Regions from separate parts of the Paenibacillus sp. J22R67 genome, predicted to be linked through region 1. Evidence: riboswitches for the same ligand, from Rfam matches in the RefSeq annotation. Region 1 holds a riboswitch; the other holds the start of a gene.
What was found. A riboswitch is a leader RNA that binds a small molecule or an ion and turns the genes downstream of it on or off. The one in region 1 is predicted to bind cobalamin.
Positions count from the first base shown of each region.

Region 2: another riboswitch for cobalamin. It lies ahead of AC58VC_RS19955 (DUF4430 domain-containing protein); the one in region 1 lies ahead of AC58VC_RS12305 (ABC transporter substrate-binding protein).

Region 1 is NZ_JCAUAX010000003.1:49,313-59,268, reverse strand. It holds gene cobU (bifunctional adenosylcobinamide kinase/adenosylcobinamide-phosphate guanylyltransferase) at 1-314, opposite strand, end outside; gene cobT (nicotinate-nucleotide--dimethylbenzimidazole phosphoribosyltransferase) at 342-1,421, opposite strand; gene AC58VC_RS12315 (heme ABC transporter ATP-binding protein) at 1,448-2,224, opposite strand; gene AC58VC_RS12310 (FecCD family ABC transporter permease) at 2,230-3,267, opposite strand; gene AC58VC_RS12305 (ABC transporter substrate-binding protein) at 3,268-4,281, opposite strand; cobalamin riboswitch at 4,438-4,602, opposite strand; gene AC58VC_RS12300 (hypothetical protein) at 4,634-5,164, opposite strand; gene AC58VC_RS12295 (aspartyl-phosphate phosphatase Spo0E family protein) at 5,226-5,492, opposite strand; gene AC58VC_RS12290 (aminotransferase class I/II-fold pyridoxal phosphate-dependent enzyme) at 5,560-6,765, opposite strand; gene AC58VC_RS12285 (Lrp/AsnC family transcriptional regulator) at 6,781-7,272, opposite strand; gene AC58VC_RS12280 (hypothetical protein) at 7,451-7,720, opposite strand; gene cysK (cysteine synthase A) at 7,869-8,777, opposite strand; gene AC58VC_RS12270 (MFS transporter) at 8,860-9,956, opposite strand, start outside.
Region 2 is NZ_JCAUAX010000004.1:854,603-864,558, reverse strand. It holds gene AC58VC_RS19955 (DUF4430 domain-containing protein) at 1-1,682, opposite strand, end outside; cobalamin riboswitch at 1,851-2,050, opposite strand; gene AC58VC_RS19950 (NUDIX domain-containing protein) at 2,077-2,622, opposite strand; gene glyA (serine hydroxymethyltransferase) at 2,705-3,952, opposite strand; gene AC58VC_RS19940 (GTP-binding protein) at 4,912-6,123, opposite strand; gene AC58VC_RS19935 (metal ABC transporter substrate-binding protein) at 6,133-7,092, opposite strand; gene AC58VC_RS19930 (metal ABC transporter permease) at 7,132-8,019, opposite strand; gene AC58VC_RS19925 (metal ABC transporter ATP-binding protein) at 7,965-8,672, opposite strand; gene AC58VC_RS19920 (CobW family GTP-binding protein) at 8,956-9,956, shown strand, end outside.

The sequences.
Region 1 (9,956 bases):
TCCTGCTCACCCTCAAACTGAAGCAGCCAGTTGCTTAGCCAGAGTGTCAAACAATCGACCAAGACAACGGCCTCCTCGCCACTCTCGCCTAGCTGCTTCAAGAGCTCGCACAGCCCATACGGCTCCTCACGGGTATCCCATGGATACCCCGAGCTGAGCCTCGTCTGCTGGTGCAGACGAACCCGCTCCCTCATTTCCTCATCGTAGATGTGGGAGGTCGCGATATAGATCCCGTGCTCGCTGCGATGCATCGCGAGCTTCTCAGCGAAAGAGCTCTTGCCGCTGCGCGCGCCGCCCGTTACTAGAACCGCCATGGCGCCTTCGCCTCCTTCTTATGCTGTCTACTCCCGCGACACGCCTGCGCTTTCGAATGTCGCCATCTCTCTCATGATCTTGCCTGCGGCTTCGATCAAGTTAAAGACAAGCACCGCGCCTGTTCCTTCGCCTAGGCGCATATCCATCTGCAGCATCGCAGAGAGGCCCACCGCCTCGAGCATCTTCGCATGTCCCTGCTCTTGAGATAAGTGCGAGGCGAGCATGTAAGACGCGCTTAGCGGGGCTAATCGGCTCGCCACAAGCGCTGCCGCCGACGAGATATAACCGTCGACGACTACCGGGCAGCGATTCTTCGCTGCGCCAAGAATCACGCCAACCAGTCCGGCGATCTCCAATCCGCCGACTTTACTGAGCACCTCAAGCGCGAAGTCGCCGCTTGTGCTATTGGCGTTGTCCTTAGCCGGGCGAAGCCCGTTCACGTGGAGCGCCTTGTTGACAACAGTCCGCTTATGCAGCCATTTCGCATCATCAATGCCCGTGCCGCGTCCTACGGATATTTCAGCATCTACGCCTGACAATGCGCATAGAATCGCTGCGCTAGCCGTTGTGTTGCCGATCCCCATTTCGCCGGTTGCGAAAAGGCGATAGCCCTTATGCGCTAGGTCATCCACTAACTCGACACCTGCCTCAATCGCTTGCACCGTTTCATCCAATGTAAGTGCCGCTTCACGCGCCATATTGCGCGAACCTTTTCTCACCTTGCGTGAAACCAAGTTCGGATGCTCCAGATCTGCATTGACCCCCATGTCAACGCAAACAACGTCTGCTCCTGCATGTCTGGCAAGCACATTAACTGCTGCTCCGCCATGAAGGAAGTTCAGTACCATCTGCGGTGTGACTTCCGCTGGGAACGCGCTGATGCCTTCCTCACAAACACCATGATCGCCAGCCATCACGATGACCGCTTTTTTATCGAAAAGTGGCTTCACTTCACCGGTAATCCCGGCAACTTGCCGCGCAATATCTTCTAATTTACCTAGGCTTCCCTGCGGTTTAGTTAATTGATCCAAGTGATCGTTCGCCTGCTTCACCACATCTGCATGAATGGGTTCGATGGCCCTGATAATCGCCTGCAAATTACTCATCTTCTATTCCTCCGTTACCAAGTTGATTATTTTCCTGGTTGCAATAATATCTGTGGTGCTTGGTTCGCAGGGTGCTGCAGAACAATGGGTTCTGTTCCGTAGACCTTGGTAATTAACTTGCTAGTGATGATCTCTTCAGGCGTTCCTATCGCTGCCAGCTCTCCGTTATGTATCACCATCAGCCGTGTGCAGTATTGTGCGGCCAAATTCAAGTCATGCAGAACAGCCACAACGGTTAACTGCGACTCACGCTGCCATTCCCGAATGTAATCCATCATCTGCACTTGATATCCAATATCCAAAAAGGTTGTAGGCTCATCTAGCATGAGTAGTCGCGGTTGTTGGGCCATGACTTTCGCAAGCGCTACCCGCTGCCTCTCACCGCCGCTGAGACGCTCAATCGTTCGTTCAACAAGCGGCTGCAGATGCAGCTTCCGAATGATAGCTTCGATTAATTGCTCTGCTTCCGCTATATCCTCACCAAGCCAATTCTGAAAGGGATAACGGCCCATTTCCACAACTTCACGAATTGTAAAACCAACAGGCGGCAGTGCATCTTGCTGCAAAACTGCCAGCCATCTGGCTAGTTCCTTGCGTGAATAGGCAGATGTTTGTCGACCCTCCAGCTCTACAGAACCTTTTTTAACCGGATCAATCCCGGAAAGAAGGCGAAGTAACGTCGATTTCCCGCTGCCATTTGGCCCAATAATACCAAAAAACTCGCCGTGTTTGACCTCAAAGCTAATATTTTCAAGTACCGACCGTTCATGAAAGCTTTGGGAAAGCTGCTCCACTTTAATCATCTTTTTCAACCTCTTAACGTTTTCTTATCCTTATGTAGCAAATAGGCAAAAAATGGCGCGCCCAAAAACGCCGTGATAACACCAAGCGGAATCTCCGTCGGACTTAGCAAAGTGCGAGCGAGCGTGTCCGCCCACAAGACATAAATGCCACCTCCAATGGCGGATAAAGGAATTATGAGACGATAGTCCGGACCCACGATTAGACGAACTAAGTGCGGAATGATAAGCCCTACGAAACCGATAACGCCTGCTACAGAGACAGCTGCTGCCGTAATGAAGGTAGCTACAATTAGCACAATCAGCTTCGTACGTTCAACATTCACTCCCAAATGGGAGGCCTGCCGCTCTCCTAGCGCAAGCAAGTTCAATGATCTTGCATAGCTAAGCAGTATGACTAAACCAATGACTAAATATGGTGAAATAATCGTTATATACGGCCATCCCCGCATCGCCAAACTGCCCATTAACCAAAAAACAATCTCATTAATGACCTGCTTGGAAATCGAAACCATAAAGGAAACAATCGCGCCAAGAAAAGCCTGCATGACAACGCCAGACAAAATAAGCGTCTCCATCTTCAGCTTGCCATCGATCTGAGCCAGCTTAAGAACGAGGAAAAGTGAAATGAGTCCCGTTACAAAAGCAACAATCGGAATCGACCATTGCCCAAACAAAGCCATTTGCAGCCCAAAATAGATTAAAAACGCCGCCCCGACCGAAGCGCCTGAAGAAACTCCCAGCGCATAAGGATCTGCCAGCGGATTGCGCAGAACGCCTTGGAAAGCAGCTCCAGCAACGGAGAGAGAGGCCCCTACAAGAATCCCAAGCAATACGCGAGGTAAACGCACCTTATTGATGATTTGCTCCGATGACTGCTGCCAGGTAACGTCGATATAGTGACCAACCCATGGAATATGCTTCCCTAGGATGCCCGCAATTTGGAGAACTGGAAGATTGGCCGTTCCCAGCGATAAACTTGCCAAAATAGAAAGAAGAAGGAGTATAGCTCCTACTCCTCCCCACAGCATAAGTTTTTTTTTCATTTATTTCACCAGTTCAGGATATATGCCTTTCGCCATTTCCAGCAGTCCATCGGTCAATCTCGGTCCCGGACGGCTCAGCAGGTTCTGGTCAAGACCGATTACCTGTTTGTTCTTCACAGCTTCAATAGCATCCCATCCGCTTCGCGTACGAATAATTTCATCCAGCGATTTCTTGCTTTTGCTATCTACAACACCGTTCGCAAAGAGAATAACAGCTGGGTTTTGCCCGATGATTTTCTCTTCGCTGATTTGGTACCAGCCTTTGCCATCGCCAGCTACATTAATGCCACCCGAAAGTTTGATCAGCTCATCCATGAATTCGCCACTGCCGACTGTCCAGCCTGGACTGAACTCTATGTATACTTTTTTCTTATTTTCTTGTTTTACGTCTTTCACGGCATTGACAACTTTCTGACGATCTGCCTTCATCTTGGAGACTATTTTCTCAGCTTGTTCTTGATGATCTGTAATCAAACCATAAGTTTCAATGTTCGCAATCGCATCATCCAACGTCTTGGGCTCCACTTTAAACACGTTAATGTTCGACTCGCGCAGCTGTTTAACCGTATCTTCTTTCATTGAGACACCTGTAAACACAATATTCGCGTTCGTGGCGATCAAGGCTTCCTGGTTGGGCTTTGTGATACTGCCTAATTTGGGCTTTGACTTCGCTGCTTCCGGATAATCATCGAAATCGGAAACACCGACAATATTAGCATCCAATCCAAGTGCAAAAAGGGCTTCCGTTTCTGCTGGCGAAACAGATGCTATCCGCTCTGGCGCCTTGTCAAAAGTGAATTCTTTCCCCGTTGCATCTTTAATTTTCAGCGGATACGCCGTCTTTTTGGAAGTCGCAGCTGTTGATGCAGAAGGCGTAGGCGCCGTTGTTGCCTCTCCACCAAGCTTGGATGGGTTAGTAATTTCCACTTCTTGCTTACCGCATGCTGCTAAGCTAACTGCCGTCGCTAAAGCAACCGTTAGGATTAGCGCCCTCTTCATCCCTTTTTTATTCATTTGCATGATGTAACCTCTCTCTCTGAAACATTTGATTTCGGTTGACCCAAAATAAAAAGCCCCTCTGTTCCTAAGGAACAAAGGGGACGATAAATCGCGGTACTCAGCAACGAACCCGTTGCCTCCTGATTTAACGCGATCCTTTTCCTCGAAGGATGTCGTAACGGCACCATGGCAGGTATCCTGGCTCTCCGGCTATACATACGTACCTTCCGGATTACAGTGGCGGGACCGCGCCGGACTTTAACCGGCTTCCCTTTTAAGCGGCAATGATCTTCATTTCTGAATTCGTTGCCGACACCATTGGCTGCATATTTGACTATCAATCTAATTGTCGATTATAGACTTCTTGCTACTTTTGTGCAATAACCTTAAGTACTTTCTTGGCTTCCTCTAGCTTCGGCGCATTGACAGGTATGAAAGCAATAAGTCCTTTTCCTTCAAATCCTTGCTCCTTCATCCACTTGTTCCCTGAGAGCGGAATCCCATACAAATGCTTTTCTGCAGGCTTGCCCTCTTCCGTGATTTCGACAACCCCGTCCGGATAATCAGAAGGGCTAATCGTCTCATCCAAAGATACGAACCCAGCTTGTTGGCTTAATGCTTTAAATTGCTCATCAGCAAGAATAAAGATGCCATTTCCTCCTGCCGCTAGTTCAACAACCATTTTTTCCATGGAGAAAATAGGGGATGTATTCAGTTTGACGGTAGGAACCTCGCCGATCTTCGATTTCAAAGATGCCTCCAACTTCTCACCCGCATCACTTGGGAACCCATTTTGACCCATTACAAATATTGAAACATCCGGCTTCGGTCCTCCGCAACCCGCGAGCATCACCATAAGCGCCGACACCAGCACTACCATTATCAATTTCAATTTCATGTTGTAAAAGTACCTCCGTATACGATCTTAATCTATCGATAGTCGCGAGAAAAGTCGGTTTTCACCGACTTTTCTTCCAATTATTCATATATTCATTTATTTTGAGATCAAGTATCGTACTGAGTTCCACGACGGATTCGGATGTCATTTCTTCCCCGTCTAGAACCATCTGTTCTAACCTGCGCCGTAGAGAATGAATCTCTTCTTCTAATAAGTTTAGGGAGTTACGTTTCTTAGCACGCTTAGTCAACCAACGTTGTTCGAAATCTTGTTCATTGATTTGTAAATGTTTTCGATAGGTTGATAGTTGGTATTCCATGAAAGCCATGCTCATCCCTCCTTATTACAAGAATACCAGTTTTCGCGAATAATGAACATAGATTTTTCGTATAGAATTACAAATTTCTTAGAAATTTTCCGATTCTCTCCAAGGCTTCATTCAGTTGAGAAACGCTATACGCATAGGAGCAACGCAAGAAACCTTCCCCACCTAATCCAAACACATCTCCCGGTACAGCAGCAACTTTAGCTTCGAATAAAAGTCGCTGTGCAAATTCATCTGAAGTTAGTCCTGTGGCAATAACACTTGGGAAGGCATAGAAAGCACCCTGCGGTTCATGGCACTCAAGCCCAATATCGCGGAACCCTTTGACAACCAGACGCCTGCGTTGATTGTAGGATTCTATCATGCGGTCTTTCTCTTCTAAACCATTCGTCAGAGCCTCGTGTGCAGCAACTTGCCCCATAACAGGTGCGCACATCACCGTATACTGGTGAATTTTGGTCATAGCCGAGATCAACTCTTGGTGACCGCATGCGTATCCCATTCTCCAGCCAGTCATCGCAAAAGCTTTGGAAAAGCCGCTGACTAGAATCGTCCGATCTTTCATACCGGGAACAGCTGCAAAACTCACATGCTTCTGACCGTAAGTCAATTCCGCGTAAATCTCATCCGAAATGACAATAAGATCGTTCTCTTCGACAACTTTGGCAATTGGCAGCCAGTCCTCATAAGTCATTATGCCGCCAGTAGGATTGCTTGGATAGCATAGAATTAAAATCTTGGAGCGTGGTGTAATGGCGTCACGGAGAGCCTTCTCCGTTAGTTTGAACTGGTCCTTCGCGAATGTTTCGATTCCGACAGCAACACCGCCGCTAATACTCGTAATTGGCGAGTAAGAGATGTAGCAAGGTTCTGGGATTAGAATCTCGTCCCCCGGCGTAATCAAAGCACGCAATGCCAAGTCAATGGCCTCACTGCCTCCGACGGTCACCAGAACTTCATTGGACGGCTCATATTTCACTTTAAATGACGTGTACAAATAATCCGCAATCGCTTCACGAAGTTCAGGAATCCCTGAGTTTGGTGTATATTTCGTTCTGCCGCGCTCTAAAGAGTAAACAGCTGCTTCACGGACGTGCCAAGGGGTTGAGAAATCGGGCTCCCCTACGCCAAGAGAAATAATATCATCCTTACTGTTGCTAACTAGATCAAAAAACTTCCGAATACCTGATGGCTTCATTTCACGTACGGCAGGAGCAAGGTAACCTTGCATCGATTTCACTTTGTTCGGCTCTACGATTGTCTCATTTTTGATCATGGCGTTACCTCTTCCTTACGGAGAGACAAGCATCCGATGATCATCTGCCTGATCCTCGAAAATGATGCCGTCTTGTTTGTATTTTTTTAAGATAAAATTCGTTTTAGTTGAAAGCACGCGGTCAATGGGTGATAGCTTGTTAGATACGAATGAAGCGACTTGTTTAAGAGAACTGCCTTCGATCTCTACAAGTAAATCGTAAGCGCCAGACATGAGATACACAGATTTAACTTCTGGATATAAATAGATCCGTTCCGCAATAGCGTCGAACCCGCGTCCGCGTTCAGGCGTAATTTGCACTTCAATTAGGGCGGTAACCTTTTCGTCATCTACTTTGCTCCAGTTAACAACTGTGGCGTACTTGACGATGACCTTATCCGCTTCCATCTCGCTTATCGCTCGCGCCACCTCGTCCTCCGCTGTTCCTAACATCGTGGCGATGAGTTCCGCACTCCGGCGGGCGTCTTCTTTCAGTAATTCGAGAATTTTAAGCTTCAAAGCATCCATGGTTAACCAACCTTTCTGAGATCGTATTCATTCATCCTTTCATCTTACAATGAATTGCTGTCCTAATTCAATTACTCCGCTCATCAAATTTTCAGATAATTTGTGTATAAATGATGTTTCCTGCCAAAGAACAAAAAAAAGCCGCCTGAACCAGGCAGCTTATACCTTTTCAACCAACTTAGATTCCAGCTTTCAGCAATTTAGCAACCATATGTTCAATTTCACGGTGCTCATACGTAGGTCGCACATGGATATTCGGTTCGTTAGCCATGCAGCCAATACCAACAAGCGTATTCTCATCATACACAGAAATCACATTCTGAGATTCTAGCTGGTTCCAGTTCACTTGATTTTGAGCACCGGTTGTTATGCATTCACTTGTATATGTCTGTATAAACTCATTGAGTTGATCATTTGCGGGATGTCCATTAATGTAGGCTAATTTCAAGGTAAATCCACCTCTCTGCAATCGCTTTGTTACTTCTATAATTATACTCAATAATGAATTTTTATTCAATATTTTTCTCGGATTATAAAAAAAATACGACTTCTGGACGTTTCGATCCAGTAAGCCGCACTCCTTGCCTGGCCTATATTCAAAATAGGTCCATACTTAAATATCTTTCACCCGTATCCGGTGCAATGCAAAGCACCCTTTTCCCCGTTCCAAGCTTACGGGCAATTTCCAACCCCGTCCAAACCGATGCTCCAGCGGACGGTCCTACGAGAATACCTTCTTTACTAGCCAAGTCTTTCATCGTGCTGATCGCATCCTCATCCGTAACTTGTACAATCTGATCATAAACGCTCGTATTCAAAATAGAGGGTACAAAGCCTGGACTCGTGCCAACAAGCTTATGCGGCCCTGGGCTTCCTCCTGATAGAACCGGAGACCCCTTTGGCTCCACCACATAAATCTGTATGTTCGGCAGCTTCTCGCGGAGCACCTCTCCCGTTCCCGTGATGGTTCCACCGGTGCCTGAAGTAGCAATGAAAGCATCCAGACGCCCTTCCATTTGCTCCAAAATCTCAGGGGCCGTCGTAACCCGGTGAATGCTCGGATTAGCAGGATTCTCGAACTGCTGAGGGATGTAGCTGTTCGGGATTTGATCCCTTAGCTCCTGTGCTTTGGCAATAGCTCCTGGCATCCTCAGCGCGGCAGGCGTCAGGACAACCTCTGCGCCATAGGCCTTGAGCAGGTTAATCCGTTCCTTTGACATGTTATCCGGCATGATGAGAATCGCTTTATAGCCTTTGGCTGCGGCGTTCATAGCCAGACCAATGCCCGTATTGCCGCTGGTGGGCTCGATAATCGTTGCGCCCGGACGGAGCAGTCCGTTTTTTTCTGCTTGCTCGATTAAGTTAAAAGCCGCCCGATCTTTCACGCTGCCGCTTGGGTTAAAATATTCAAGCTTTACATACAACTCTGCATCACCAGGCTCCACCAATCGATGAATGCGGACTGCTGGCGTATCGCCAATTAGCTCTGTGATGCTGTTCACCATTTTTTTATGTGACAAGGGTTGCCCCCCTCCTCTTCCCAATAACCAACACTATCCACATTTTCATAGGGAAGTCTAAGATATGTCAAGTTTTAATTGCGGATAACTGCTTTTTCATAAAATACCAGCTAAAAAGCGGAGAGCTGCCAATAATTAATAAAAGCACATTAATGACAAGTGGCGTTTTGCTCCACGAAATCACACCTATGAATAGCAGAACACCGCAGACCCTGCCAACATTCAAGGCAAGCTCACGGAGCACAATATACTCTTCTCTCTGCTTTGCGCTTTCTTCCGTCGAACCAATTAGATCAAATACAGCCGATACCATCGGTACGGAGTACATAGGAAAGAAAAGCGCTGACCCCAATCCGAAAATCAGCAAAGTGCTATATCCCATTTTCCAGAAAAAAGGAAGAATGATCGCTACCACCATAGTTGCGCCGATAAACATGCTAACCTTCCGGAAACGAGGTTTTATAAATCGGCCTGCGGCCCAGAAGCTTACTAAAGAGACCGCTGACGTAATCAACACAAAGTTCCCAAGACTCGCTTCACTTGAAGTGGAAATATAAACGAGCAGAGCGATCATGAAACCGAAGACACCTTCCCTAACGCCCTGAAAAACTAGGGCCAAGCTAACTCGCTTCCAAGGCGTTTCCGCTTGCCGAAGACTTCGAATAGGGAACATCCATTCGTAGGTTCCTTGTACTTTTCTCTTTTTCAAAAAAAAGCTAATCACTACACCTAACAGAAAGATACCGAGCGAAATCGAAAAGATTAACCGGTAGCCCTTGATATCTCCCAAACTTACAATCAATAAACCTGAAATCCATGGCGCAATAATGCCCGCTCCAGCTCCAAGCAGCCCTACTGAACCGTTAAATCGATCTCGATTGTCAGGGTCCGTCACTTCAAAATAAACAACGTTAAAAGCAACCCAGAACAGCCCTGCTGAAATTCCTTGCACGATGCCCAGCCAAACAAAATATTGAAAGCTGTTGGCCCCTAACCACAGAACCAGCATATAAAAGACGGCCGAAATGGCTACGCCGATGCGCAAACAGTTCATTTTATTATGCTCTTTCACCCATTTCCCTGCTAACCAGAAGGTGATGGCCATCGTCAAATGAGTCGCCAATGTGAACCAGCCAATTAAAGCGTAGTCATTTTTGGCCTTCC
Region 2 (9,956 bases), on a different contig from region 1:
TTGACCAAGTACATCCAGCCACTTTTGGAACCGCCATCACCTGTGTCCAAATCGCCTATTTTCGTAATGTAATTCCCTTTTTCATTAACAAACGTGAGCTTTTTTTCATCTAATACTTTCTTAATTGCATATGCAGCTGTTGCTCCCTCTGCAACAACGGTATCTGTTTTAGCTAAGTTAACGATTTTTCCAGCTGTTGCGCTGAAACCATTTACGGTGACTGAAACCGTAATTGTAGGAGGAGCATTATTTTGCAGTCCTTGTACGGCTGCTAGTAAATTAGCTAACGTGACGTCAACCTGATCCTGGATTGCCGTACTGTTGGCAGACACTTCTTTGGCTGCTGCCAAACTATTTTGCAGCGCTTGCCAGCTTGTGTCTGAATAATTACCTTTTGTCATGCTCTCGACATCAGCAATCGAGGCATTCAACGCCGTTTTATTGGCCTCTTTTATAATACTCAAGTAGTAAATCTTAGGGGTGTTTATACCTTCCTGTGCAATAACTCTAACGATTTTAGCCTTATTGGCGCTCAGTGTAATTTCTTTATCAATTAATGTACCTGAGGTACCGCTTTTATTATTGACGAAAATTTGGCTTGCAGTGCCATTAGCCGTAATCTTAATTTTATCCGCATTGATTCGGATATCCTCATAGACATAAACACCAGAAGTAACGGTAACTTGCTTCGTAGCGTCTGCATCAACACCTGACAGTACGATGCTTGAGAGATCTGGAGTTTCATAAACAGCGTCATTAACGGTAACCTTCTGCAATGAAGTAACTTCGGCACCTATTTCCCCAAAGACGCCACCGTCTATTTGAACCGCATTATAAACCTTAACAAAGCTGATATTCGTTAAGTTGACAGGCTTACCAACACTGTCAACAGCCCAGCTAATATCAATAGGATCGCCTTTAACTGGTGATGTTAAATAGGGATTGGCAGGAACATCATAGGGAGCGCTGCCGTTCGCATGCGTATCGGGATAACCGAAGGCGTTATTCCGAACGGCAATTTTCACGCCGCTGTAGGTATACGATTGGTTGTTAAAATCGGATGGGGCATTTGGGTAATTTTCAGGTATCGGATAATAGGCATGTTTATGAGACCCATTTGTTTTTACATTCCCACTGCCTCCCTGATTATCAACCCATGGCACATTAACACCATCAGGGCTCGTAAATGCCGGCTCGGGATTCGTATAGGTAACCCTATAATCCCAAATCGTGCTGTCTTCATAATGCTCTGATCCAGCAATATAAAACCAAGGTCCCGGATTACCTGTCCCGTCATCCTGTGCTACGGCTACACCAGCAGGTTCTTCGTTTCCAGCAAAGGCGTTTCCGAACACGGTGAAGTCCACACCGTACGGATTTTTGGGGCTGTTCTGGATCGGCTCATCGAATTTGTAGACGATGCTTCCTCCAAATGCACCTAGGGACACGCCCGTGGAACCTGGCGTGTTCGTCCATTTCGAGTTAACATCTCCCGTTGCGCCCCAACCAGCTTCGTTGGTGAATTGTCCTGGCGCTGGCAACCATTCGCGGATTGAGCTAGTTCCTGTTGTACTGGCAAGTGCTTGACTGCTCGGTCCTGCCAAAACGCCTAGTGAAGAAAATAAAAGAATAAAAGACATAAAAAGTGCAATAAACGGTTTTGAAGCATAACGATGAATCATCTTTGTCATTCCTCTTTCCTACCAAATTTGGACAACAGCGCAAAAAAGCCACCCTAAAAAACTAGGGTGGCTGTACATCCATAAGCACGCACAATAACATGTGGTAATAGTAAGAATTATGCCGTGGCATAATCTATTGTTGCTAATTCCCACCCCCAAAGAATTAGTAACATACTATAAATAAAGGCAGGTCTCCTGGCTCATGCGTCATCGCTTCTCTTTCGCCTTCCCAATCTCGTGAACAAGTCAGTGGCATATGAAAGAGTTACTCGGCAATTACAGTGGTGGGACCGCGTCGGCTTTTACCGAACTTCCCTTTTAAGCAAACATCCAAATCGTATGCTTGCACCCTTATTTAGCATATTATATTTTGTCATCGCTAATGTTATATCGTTTATTTCGTTTTGTCTACTTCATAATTTATTTCATAACATTCGGGGTAAGCCATGTAACTATCACTAATAAACCGATGATCCTGAATCCATTCAGAAACAATCATATAGACATTGTCTTTCAAGTAGGGACTAAATGTGTCGTCGTTCATAATCTCAATTTGTTGCGGAATAGCATCTACTAACATGATATCATTCGTTTCAAATCCACTCGGGAGCGTGCTAAGAACGCTGACTGTGGAAATATAAATATTTTTCACAAATACGAGATGGTCATTTTCAAAAATTAGATATTGTCCAACTTCCTCGATCGCGTCGAGCTCTCCTCCAGCCTCTTCCCGCATCTCCCTTCGGACCGTTTGAAGAACAGCCTCGCCTTTCTCTCTCTTCCCCCCAGGCAACTCCCACCCCCGGTAGTTATGTCTAACGAGAACCATTTTACCTTGATAGAAAGCAAAAATCAGGACACAATTCGGTTCTTCAATGAGACATTCCCTTGACAATATGATCTTTTGATTCAGCAAAGCACCTGGAAATTCATACTTCACTATGCCCACCAACTTTTTCGTCTAATATAAAAAAAGTATTTGATCCAAAGATCAAATACTTGGCCCAGATGTAAATCTAAATTTAGTAGTTCAACCCTGGATATAATGGGAATTGCGCTGTCAAATCGCTTACCAACCCGCGTACTTTGTTATGCACACCTTCGTCCGTTGGGTTTTTCAAAGTTAACGCCACAATTTTGGCAATTTTTTTCATAGCTTCTTGATCCATGCCACGGGCGGTAACTGCTGGCGTTCCGATCCGAACTCCGCTTGTAATCATCGGCTTAGCTGGATCGAAAGGAATCGCGCTTTTGTTCACCGTTACGCCTACTTCATCCAGTAAATGTTCCGCCTCTTTACCGGTAATATTGAGACTGCGCAAGTCGATCAGCATCAGGTGATTATCTGTTCCTCCAGAAACAAGATTGACACCTTCTGCCAGTAGTTCTTCTGATAACGTTTTGGCGTTAAGAACAACATTTTGAGCATACGTTTTAAAATCCGGTTGGAGTGCTTCGCCAAAAGCAACGGCTTTAGCGGCAATGATATGCATCAAAGGCCCGCCTTGCGTCCCGGGGAACACCGCTTTATCAATCGCTGCAGCCCAAGGCTTGCGGCACAGAATCATACCGCCGCGGGGTCCGCGAAGCGTTTTATGCGTAGTTGTTGTTACAAAGTGGGCGTGTGGAACTGGGCTAGGATGTAACCCTGCCGCAACTAACCCGGCAATATGGGCCATGTCCACAAAGAACAATGCTCCTACATCATTAGCAATCGAACCTAATGCTTCAAAATCAATAATGCGAGGATATGCGCTGGCACCAGCCACGATCATACGAGGCTTATGCTTGAATGCCAATTTGCGAACCTCGTTGTAATCAATAAACCCATCGCTTTCTCTAACTCCATAAGGTATAAAGTTATATAATATTCCGGAAGCATTAACAGGACTGCCGTGAGTTAAGTGACCGCCATGCGCCAAGTTCATACCAAGAACTGTATCTCCAGGTTTCAGAGCAGCTAAATATACCGCCAAATTGGCTTGTGCGCCGGAATGCGGCTGCACGTTGGCATGCTCTGCGCCAAATATTTCTTTTGCACGATCACGCGCGATATCCTCAACGATATCTACATACTCACAGCCGCCGTAGTATCGTTTCCCCGGATAACCTTCTGCGTATTTATTCGTCAAAACCGTTCCCATCGCTTGCAACACAGCTTCGCTGACGAAGTTTTCAGAAGCGATTAACTCAATTTTGTCACGTTGACGGCCAATCTCCAGATTCATAGCCTCAACAATTTTAGGGTCTTGTTTGCGTAATTGTTCCACAGTAAATTGCTCCTTAGCATCATATTCTACAATTTGTTATAAAAAAGATATCATAGAGCTGTGGCTATAGAGTAACTGGATTTAACTATATCTAGATATAGCTAATGGCTATATCTACGGTAGATTTGGGTAAACGCGATAACCAGTCAAACATTAGTTCTAACTCCAGATTTGCGCTTGTGTATTCACTCAAGGGAACTGGAGTCTTCTATTCCGAGGAAAACGAACTGTTTCCTCTCCGAGCGGAACTACAGGCTCTTATTTGTCCTCCACATTGCATATTCAGGAAGAAATTAGAAATATAGCGGAACGTAGTTCCCCATACACGTGGAATTGTGCCTTTTCAGAGAAATAGAGGATTATAGATCCCTCCCAAACACCTGTTTAGAAAAACCTAGCCTGCAGCTAGATCTTTGTCTAAACGCTAGTTCACTTTTCATTATGTCCTGTGTTTTATTTCTCTTACTCACTTTACTTACTACTTCACTTACTACTTCACTTACTACTTCACTTCCCCTTTACCATTACCCTACTTCTACTTCTACTTCTACTTCTACTTCTACTTCTACTTCTACTTCTACTTCTACCCCTACCCCTCCCCCTACCCCTACCCATACTCTACTTCTCTTACTAATTTACTTTTTATTTCTCTTTCCACACTATCCTGCTCTTATATGTCTGCACACTACCATACCTCTCTACTCCCCCCAGCGTCCTTCCAGCTCTCATTGGATGAAATCCAATGAGATCGCCGTGTAGACAAGTTAATTCTTCTTTTCGTTGGATGAAATCCAACAAGGGCGGCTAAAATGGCGCTGAACCCCCACAAAATTCATCTATAGGTTGGATTTTGTCCAATGAGTTTGACATTTAAGCGTCAAAAATCGCCTGTTCGTTGGAATTCATCCAATGAGCTTGACTCTCCTCAGGCGGAGCACCCTCATCTTCCATTCTGCTGCCTAAGCATCCACGAATTCCATCATGGCATTCGGCAGATGATCCTCAAATTGACGCCAATCGAAGAGCATCTCGTCATCTGTCAACAAGCAAGCATCCAGCGAAGCTGTAATGTCTGCCCGATTCATCTCTATCCCAATGAATGCGACCTTATTCATGCGATCCCCGTAAGTGGCATCCCATTGCGGGATCTGGTCATCTTCCTCTTCGAGGATAGCTTCTCTTTCCTCTGCAGGAAGCGCAGCTATCCAATACCCTGCGGGTCCGAACCGTACAGAGGGACCTGATTGGCTCAGATTTTGAGCATGATCGTTCCGGGTAGCCAGCCACATAATTCCCTTGGCTCTCACGATCTCGGCAGGCCAGTCCTCCATCCAGCTCATTAGCCGCGAAGGCTCGAAAGGTCGAACTCTTTGGTACACAAAAGATGAAATACCATATTCTTCGGTTTCGGGTGTATGCTTTTCCTTCGCCAGCTCCTTCATCCAGCCAGCGGATGTGCTAGCTTCATCAAAATCAAAGAGGTGTGTATTCAGAATGTCCGCTGGCGTCACCTGTCCATGAATAGAGCGAATAAACTTGGCTTTTGGCTGCAGCGTACGAAGAACGCCTTCCAGCTCATTCAGCTCCTCTTCCTCCAGCATGTCGCATTTATTCATAATAAGCACATCGCAGAATTCGATTTGATCGATCAGAAGATCCACCACTTCTCTTGTATCGTCATCCCCGACAGCTTGACTTCGTTCAAGCAGAGTTTCACCTGAGGAAAAGTCGGTCCAGAAACGATATGCATCTACAACAGTCACCATGCTATCCAACCGACAAAACTGGGAAAGATCTATGCCCTGCTCCTCATCGATGTAGGTGAAAGTTTGGGCTACTGGCAGGGGTTCGCCGACACCGGTTGACTCGATCAGGATATAGTCGAATGTATTCATTTTGGCAAGCCGCTCCACTTCCCTCAGTAAATCATCCCGCAACGTGCAGCAGATGCAGCCATTGGACATTTCAACCAGACTCTCATTCGTCCGAGACAGCCCGCTGCCCTCACGAATAAGCCCAGCGTCTATATTAACTTCGCTTAAATCATTGACAATAACGGCAACTTTCAAGCCATCCCGATTATGTAAAACGTGGTTTAACAGCGTGGTTTTACCTGCTCCCAAGTACCCGCTCAAAACCGTAACTGGTATTTTATGATCCGACATATTCATTCTCCTTTATTAGTCATTCAAAGCTTTCTTCAGTGCTTCCAAGTTCTTAGTCATGATCGCGATGTAATCCAAATTTTGCTTTTTATCTTCATCCGTCAAACCTTCTAGCGGATTAAGCACATCCGTTTTCGCATTGATTTCTTTGGAAATCGTTTGGGCCACTTTCGGATCAACTAATGTTTCAAAGAATATCGTCTTTACTTGATTTTTTTTAGAAAAATCGATGATATCAGCCATTTTAGCCGGTGAAGGCTCTTCTTCCGGTGAGAGTCCAGCGATTGGCACTTGAGTCAATCCATATTCTTTGGCCAGATAACCGAATGCGGCATGCTGAGTCACGAAATCTTTCTGTTTCACCTTGCTCAGCCCCGTTCGGAAGGACTCATCTAAGGCTTTGAGCTTTGCGATAAAAGCATCGGCATTTTTCCGATAATCCGCTGTGTGTGCAGGATCAGCTTGAGTCAGACCAGCCACAATGGACTCCACTTCTTTTTGAGCGAGAGCAGGACTTAACCAAACATGCGGATCCAGTATTTTACCATCAGCAGCCTCTTTGTGGTCTTCATCTTTATGGTCTTCTTTGTGATCCTCTTCTTCTTCCAGTAATCCTTCCATCAATTCGATGCCTCGGCTAGCTTCAACTACGACACGCTTCTGATTGTCTGCACTCGCAAGCGCTTGTTCAGCCCAGCCTTCCACAATTCCGTTGAAAACAAACACATCCGCATTGCTCACTTTTTTCATATCTTTGGCGCTGGGCTCCCAATCGTGCGGCTCGCTACCCGCGGGTATCAAAGCGATAACGTCTGCATACTCTCCAGCTACTTGCTTGGTGAATTCATACATCGGATAAAAAGTGGTAACTACGTTTAGCTTACCGGTGGTCGAGGACTGAGCTGCGCAGCCTGATAAAATAAGTGTGGATACAGCGGTGAATACGAGTGATTTGGCCATCCATGATTTTTTCATTGTCGATTATTCCTCCAAATAGGTGTGAAATGATAATGATTAAGCAGACTCATGCGATGATGGAAGCAGAGTGCTGAATGCCGTTTGTTCGGCTTGAAGCTCTTTTTGATTACTGGCTTTGCTGAACCTTACGATCAACTTTTTGATGCTTAAACCAGCTATTAAGACGATTAATAAAAGAATCGCAATGGTTCCACCTGGTGGTGTGCTAAACTCATAGGAAGCCGTAAGACCTGAAAAAACACCAACCAAGCCGATTCCCATGGCGATAAAAAGTGACGAAACAAAGCTAGGCGCGATACGGATAGCTAGCGCTGCGGGAAGAATAATTAGCGCGGATACAAGGAGCACGCCAACAATAGGCATTGCAGCGGCTACGATCATGCCCGTTAAAACACTAAAGCCAAGTGAAATCCATCTGACTGGCAGTCCATTCGTTTTCGCTGTATCTTCATCGAACGTAATTTGATACAACGGCCGGCGAAATACGAAGAAGAAGAGGCCGCCTATGAAGGCAACGATGAACATGAACAGCAGCTCTATTTCATTGACGGCAACGACGGATCCGAATAAATAGGCGGAAAAACCTTTGTTGATACTAGGATTAAGGCTCATGATGATGACAGCGGAAGACAAGCCGCCAACCATGATGATTGCAACAGAAATCTCACTATAGGATTTATAGGACCTTCTCACATATTCCACTGCGATTGCCCCCAGAGTTGCCACCACAAATCCGGATAACGTAGGGTTGATGTGCAGATAAGCTCCTCCTGCTACTCCCGCCAAGGAGACATGCGAGAGCATATCCGCCATGAGTGCTTGCCTTCGAAGCATCAGATAAACGCCAAGAACTGATCCTATTATTGCTATCAACCCACCGGCACAAAATGCCCGCTGCATGAAGTCGTAGTGCAGCATTTCCATCCGCCATCCTCCTTTCTTTCCAGTTCAATGATTCGATTGAGGTACGGGGCTGCTTCGTCAAGACTATGCGTCACCATGATAACTGTGCGTCCGTGAACTTTGACTTGGTGGTGCATAAGTTCATAGAACCCGAACCGACTATCGTGATCCATCCCCGTCGTAGGTTCATCCAGCACAAGCATATCCGGCTCTTGCGCGAGCGCTCTGGCGATGCAGATCCGCTGTTTCTGTCCGCCAGAAAGCTCCCCTATTTTGCGCTTCCGCAAATCCCACATGCCTACCTGGCGCAGCGCCATCTCCGTCAAACGGTCATCTTCTTTCAGAAGCTTCCTGAACCAAGAGCCGCTTGCGTATCTGCCTGAACGGACAAATTCAAGGATTGTGCTGGGAAATCCGCTATTGAATGCTGAGATTTGTTGCGATACATAACCGACTCTCAGCCTCCTGCCCTCTTCATTCGCAGAGGATAAGAACACCTTCCCCTTCCATGGCTCAAGCAAACCCAACATGAGCTTAAGCAAGGTTGACTTCGCTGCGCCATTCGGACCTGTAACTGCAACAAATTCACCTGATTGAATCTCAACATTAGCATCTTGTATGCAGGGAATATCGTTATATCCGAACTCCACCTCTTTCAAAGAAGCCACTAACATACGTACAATCCTCCCTACCTGTAAAAATTACGAATAATCATTAATAAAAAAAGCAGAATCTGCTTATACATGTAATAGTGAAGGTCACCCGATCGATAAATCGTAATTATTACTATTACAACGACAAATATAGCTTGTTAAAAAGACGTTGTCAACAACGAAATCAACAGTTGCCTATCTTCTACCCATTCATTTTAAAAGCTTATCTTGCAGCTATCCCTTATTTGTACTACAATCTAATTCGTAAACATTACTTTTAAGAAAAGAGAAAAGGAGCCCTCTTATGAATAAAGTACCCGTGATCATACTGAGTGGATTTCTAGGCAGCGGTAAAACGACTTTGCTCCTGCGCATGCTCCGAGAAGCTGCCGACTTTCGCCTCATGCCAGCCGTACTTATGAATGAATTAGGGAAACAAGATGTCGATGGTCATCTGCTGCTGGATGCTTCTCCAGACCTCCCACTGACCAAACTGCTTGATGGCTGCATCTGCTGCAGCAAAAAAAGTGATATTCAAGATTCGCTTAAACAACTATTAACACGTAAGCCGGATGTTATTCTCATCGAATTGACTGGTGTCGCTAACCCGGAAGAAATTGTAGATGCCTTGACAGAGCCTGCACTGCTGCCCCATGTAAAACTTCACAAAGTGATCACGGTGCTCGACACCGAAAATGTGCTTGAATACAACAGCATTTTTGCATCCGATCGCGAGCTCGTCCATACGCTTAGGAGACAGATCGAGGTTGCCGACCTTCTTCTATTGAATAAAATCGATCTCATCTCAGACAAGCAACTGAAGTCTATCGAGAAAACCGTTCGTAAATTCAATCATCAGGCCTTGTTACTGCCTACAACATTCAGTCAACTGGATTTAGACATCATTTTCGGCAGCCTCCCGTCCAGACAATCACAGCCCCCAACTGCACCTAAATTGAATAAAAGCTTACACATGCGCGCCGTAAAAGCTTTCAAAGAACCGAGTGCGGCTTCTAAACACACCACTTCCTTTTCACGTGTTCAAACATTTACCTTCTCGATTGAACATGATGTTGTGATCACTCAAAGCCTTGTGGAGCATTATTTGGGGAAATGGGGAAAATCGCTTCTTCGCGCCAAAGGATATTTACGAATTGGCACCAAACGTGAAGCTTATCTTCTGCAATTTGCAGGCAAACGCACGAATTGGCAGCCGACCGCTTACCAAGGAGTGTCTTATCTTGTTCTCATAGGGCTTGATTTGGATGTGCAATTGCTTGAGGATGACTGGAATAAGCGGCTGAT